2 regions of the Sporosarcina sp. P19 genome follow, and region 1 is predicted to be linked to the other one. Evidence: a T-box and tRNA genes for the amino acid it is inferred to sense, from the RefSeq annotation. Region 1 holds a T-box; the other holds one or more tRNA genes.

Region 1 (2,460 bases):
GATGTGGTCAACCGCAGTCTAGGTAAATTATATGAATTCACAACGGCTTCCCACGCTTGTGAGCGCTGTCCAAATCTCGATGGGTGTATTAACGTCATGAAAGGCTTTGAGCCGAAATTAGTCATAGCACAGCGCCTTATTGATGTGGATTATATAGTCTGTCCTACTAAGCAGTTGGAAGATGAACGTAGAAACATTTCGAAAATGGTCAACAGCATGTACATGCCTAAAGAAGTAATGGAAGCACGTCTATCTGACGTGAACTTCTTGTCAGAAGATAGTCGCGTGATCGTGATGCGAGCAGCTAAAGATTTCATAAATCAAATCGAGTCTACTGGTAAGGTTCCGGAAAGAGGCTTCTATTTATTTGGTAACTTCGGCATTGGAAAATCATTCATTTTAGGTGCGTTAGCGAATGAATTGGCAACTAGACGTATCCAAACTGTAGTAGTGTATGTGCCGGAGTTTCTACGTGAGATGAAGCAATCGATCCAAAACCAAACATTGGACGAAAAGGTGGAGTTTGTGAAGCGGGCTCCTGTCTTGATGCTAGATGATATAGGAGCAGAAACGATGTCGACTTGGACTCGGGATGAAGTGCTTGGCACGATTTTGCAGTACCGTATGGCGGAAAAGCTACCTGTATTCTTCACCTCCAATTTTAACTACAATGAATTAGAACATCACCTTACAACGAGTCAGCGTGGGGAAAAAGAGCCTATTAAAGCGGCACGAATTATGGAGAGAATCCGCATGGTCAGCCAACCATTCAAACTTGGTGGGGAGAACTGGCGGGATTAATTCTTCTTTATAAAATGGCTTTGTTGAAAGAATTAATTATTTACACTTGCAATTACGCTCAGACTTTTCTATACTATTACACAGTTCAACATTCATAAAATGTTAAAATGCATCGAAGAGGACAATAATTTGTTTTTCACCTTTCCAGAGAACAGGGGCATGGCTGAAACCCTTGTAGGCAGAAGATAAATTTACCACCTCCAAGCAGCATCAGTGAAAGTAAGTAGCTGATGACGGTAGCGGCCCGTTAGCCGATCGAAAGCTTCGGTCTTTTCGCATATTTGCGAATGGAAGGAAGAAGGGTGGAACCACGAGCTCAAGCCTCGTCCCTTTAGGGATGGGGCTTTTTTGCGTTCAAAAAAGAAAGGGAGTCATACACATGCCAGAAAATATTCACTTAACATTTCCAGATGGTGCAGTAAAAGAATTTGAGGACGGCGTCACAACAGAAGAAATTGCAGGCTCCATTAGTCCTGGATTGCGTAAAAGCGCACTGGCAGGAAAAATTGGAGATCAGCTAATTGATTTGAAATCCCCAATCCATACAGATGGAGATATTAGTATTATTACTCCAACATCAGATGAAGCATTGGAAATTCTGCGCCATAGTACGGCTCACCTTTTGGCACAAGCCGTTAAACGCAAATTCCCGGATGCGAAACTAGGTATAGGTCCTACTATCGAAAATGGTTTCTATTATGATATCGATTCACCTACACCGATCACAGCTGAAGACTTACCTGAATTAGAAAAAGAAATGAAACGCATCATCGGTGAAAACTTGCCGATCATTCGTCACGATGTATCTCGTGCGGAGGCAGAAAAGCGTTTCAAAGAAATTGATGATGAATACAAGTTGGAACTTCTTGAAGCAATTCCTGAAGATCAACAAGTATCCATTTATGAACAAGGCGAATTCTTTGATCTATGCCGTGGCATTCACGTCCCGTCCACAGGTAAACTAAAAGAATTTAAATTATTAAGTATTGCAGGAGCTTATTGGAGAGGGAACTCTGATAACAAAATGCTTCAGCGGATCTACGGAACAGCTTTCTTCAAAAAAGACGAGCTGAAAGACCACTTGCGTATGCTCGAAGAAGCGAAAGAGCGTGATCACCGTAAAATCGGTAAAGAATTGAATCTCTTTACGAATTCACAAAAAGTTGGACAAGGTCTACCATTATGGTTGCCAAAAGGTGCTACAATTCGCCGCGTAGTAGAACGTTATATTGTAGATAAAGAAGAAAGACTAGGCTATCAGCACGTGTATACTCCGGTACTTGGAAGTTTGGATCTCTACAAAACTTCAGGTCACTTGGATCACTACCAAGATAGCATGTTCCCAATTATGAGCATGGATAACGAAGATCTCGTTTTACGTCCAATGAACTGTCCTCATCACATGATGATTTATAAAAATGGTATTCATTCGTACCGTAACTTACCACTTCGTTTGGCAGAACTCGGCACAATGCACCGTTATGAAATGTCCGGAGCACTTTCAGGTCTTCAGCGTGTTCGCGGAATGACATTGAACGATGCGCATATCTTCGTGCGCCCTGACCAGATTAAAGAAGAGTTTAAACGCGTAGTCATGTTAATCATTGAAGTATATAAAGACTTCAATATCAAAGATTATTCATTCCGTCTATCGTATCG
Region 2 (2,460 bases), on a different contig from region 1:
ACGCTTGAATGGTTACCGGCACTAATGGTCACTTCAGGTAACAAAGATGAATGGGTAACCATTCTTTTATTTCCGCTTCTCGCAGTGAATGCGTATCAGTTATTAATATTGCCTAAATACAACAAACAATCCGATGTTGATAAAGAAAAGCTAGATCAACGCAGAACGGAAAGAAAAAATGCGAAGGAACAAGCGGGTAAATCCAAAAAAAACTGACAGGAGATTTTTCTCCCGTCAGTTTTTTTATTGTGGAATTTTTTTTGTTTTTACAGTTGACCGAAATAACAGGTCCTCTACGGATTGAAAAGTACGGCTGGCAATTAATCGCTGAATCTCAGTTGTAGCTACGTGTTCGTTACGGGCATATGGAACGGCAATAATTTCACCCTTTGAAGCTTTCGGTAATGCGCCGCCAGACCACTGGACAGTAGATCCAAGGGCGTTGATTTCTGCTTCGCTTAATTCTTGCAGCAGCGCTAAGGGGAATTCTTCATCTGTCGTACGGAACCAAAGAGGTCGCTTGCTAAACAATTCTTCAAACGTTTGAAGTTGCTCGCTCAACAGATTGGGATCGTTTTCATACTGTTGACCCTCTGTACCGAGTAATGCGACAGGTAGAGAACGCTGTTTAATTTGCTCTGTAATATGAGGGAAGCGTGAAGCCCAGTCACTATCGATAAATAATAAAGGATAGGGCTGCGACAATTTTTCAAGAAGTTCCTCCACTTCTTTATCACCGAATGAAATATTGATGGTCAATGCCGAACCTTGTGTACCTTTCACTATCACTGCAGGTTGTTCGGTCAATCGGAAAACCGCCTTCAAGGTAGAAGAAGGCTTGGCCAATTGAGGGATGAAAGCTAGGAATAGTGCAGTCAATACAAGAAGGAAGAGAAGTTTTTTGATCATGCCAATCTCCTTAACTATGTGAAGTCTAAACTATTGTATGAAAAACCCTTGACGTATATGACTAAGCCCACTATAATTAAAAAAGCTTGAGTGATTTAAAAGTATTTGTTGCAGAGAGTTAGCAAACATGCTATAATGGTTTTTGTCGTCAAACGTACTACATATAATATTATTCCGCAGTAGCTCAGTGGTAGAGCAATCGGCTGTTAACCGATCGGTCGTAAGTTCGAGTCTTACCTGCGGAGCCATTTTTTATGCTTCCATAGCTCAGCAGGTAGAGTGCTTCCATGGTAAGGAAGAAGTCGCCGGTTCGAGTCCGGCTGGAAGCTCCATGAACACTTTTATGGCCCCTTGGTCAAGCGGTTAAGACACCGCCCTTTCACGGCGGTATCACGGGTTCGAATCCCGTAGGGGTCACCATTTAATTTTTAAAAGTAAAGCAGCAATTGCGAAGGTACTTCAATTAAGAACGCCACATCCTGTGGCAACATCGAAGTCAGCACATCCTGTGCAAGCGAAGCGAGTAGTGCAAGGAAGCAAGTGAGAGAAAGAAGGAGCGTACTCAGGTACGTGACTGATTGAGCGAATGAAGCCTGACGCAGCAATGCGAAGCTTATCGCAATTTTAACACGGTGGGGTAGCGAAGTGGCTAAACGCGGCGGACTGTAAATCCGCTCCCTCCGGGTTCGGCGGTTCGAATCCGTCCCCCACCACCATGTTTGTTTTACCTGTAGAAAAGAATAACCAGCTATTCGTTGGGGTATAGCCAAGCGGTAAGGCAACGGACTTTGACTCCGTCACTCGTTGGTTCGAATCCAGCTACCCCAGCCATTTTACTAACGTACGTACAATTCTATATTTAAAATATACAAACCTTTTATTTTTTGAAAAATAGAGGGTTTTTTTGTTGAATAAAATACTTAAATATATAGAACAATTTGAATAATCATGTATAATAATCTGTAACACATATAGGTATTTAAACTTGTATGCATGACGAAAAATAACCAGATATAGGGATTGTGATATAGCTATGCAAGAATTTCTAAACGGCATGAATGCACTTGTTGAGTCTAGTAGTGAAAAAGAATTGCAAAAGGTTCTTAGTGATATTGCCTATACATTAGAACAGGCAGCTATCGTCGCAATCACCGACTCAAAAGGAACGATTCAATATGCCAACGAACACTTCGAAAAAATTTCAAAATACTCAAAAGAAGAATTAATTGGTGCTAATCAACGCATTGTCAACTCGGGTCATCATGATGCAGCATTCTTTAAAGAGATGTGGGCAACGATTGGGGCGGGCAAGACTTGGCGTGGCGATATATGTAATCGTGCCAAGGATGGAACAACTTACTGGGTAGACACAACGATCGTCGCATTTTTAAATCATAAAGGAAAACCCTATCAATATATCGCAATTCGCTATGACATTTCCGAGAGAAAGAAAATGGAACTAGAAATCCGAAAAAATGCAGATCTTTACGAAATTATTACAGATAATGCATCTGACTATATTGCCGTCATTGATCGGCACGGGAAATTCTA

Evidence for each region. A T-box is a leader RNA that pairs with one kind of tRNA and senses whether it is charged. The one in region 1 lies ahead of thrS (threonine--tRNA ligase), so its partner is inferred to be a tRNA-Thr.
Region 2: it encodes a tRNA-Thr, which carries the amino acid that the T-box ahead of thrS (threonine--tRNA ligase) is inferred to sense. The anticodon was not compared.

Annotation. Positions count from the first base shown of each region.
Region 1 is NZ_PDYR01000002.1:118,408-120,867, forward strand. It holds gene dnaI (primosomal protein DnaI) at 1-801, shown strand, start outside; T-box leader at 905-1,135, shown strand; gene thrS (threonine--tRNA ligase) at 1,181-2,460, shown strand, end outside.
Region 2 is NZ_PDYR01000006.1:87,989-90,448, reverse strand. It holds gene CSV74_RS08525 (KinB-signaling pathway activation protein) at 1-216, shown strand, start outside; gene CSV74_RS08520 (polysaccharide deacetylase family protein) at 244-909, opposite strand; tRNA gene CSV74_RS08515 (tRNA-Asn) at 1,083-1,157, shown strand; tRNA gene CSV74_RS08510 (tRNA-Thr) at 1,166-1,241, shown strand; tRNA gene CSV74_RS08505 (tRNA-Glu) at 1,255-1,329, shown strand; tRNA gene CSV74_RS08500 (tRNA-Tyr) at 1,541-1,625, shown strand; tRNA gene CSV74_RS08495 (tRNA-Gln) at 1,666-1,740, shown strand; gene CSV74_RS08490 (sensor domain-containing protein) at 1,943-2,460, shown strand, end outside.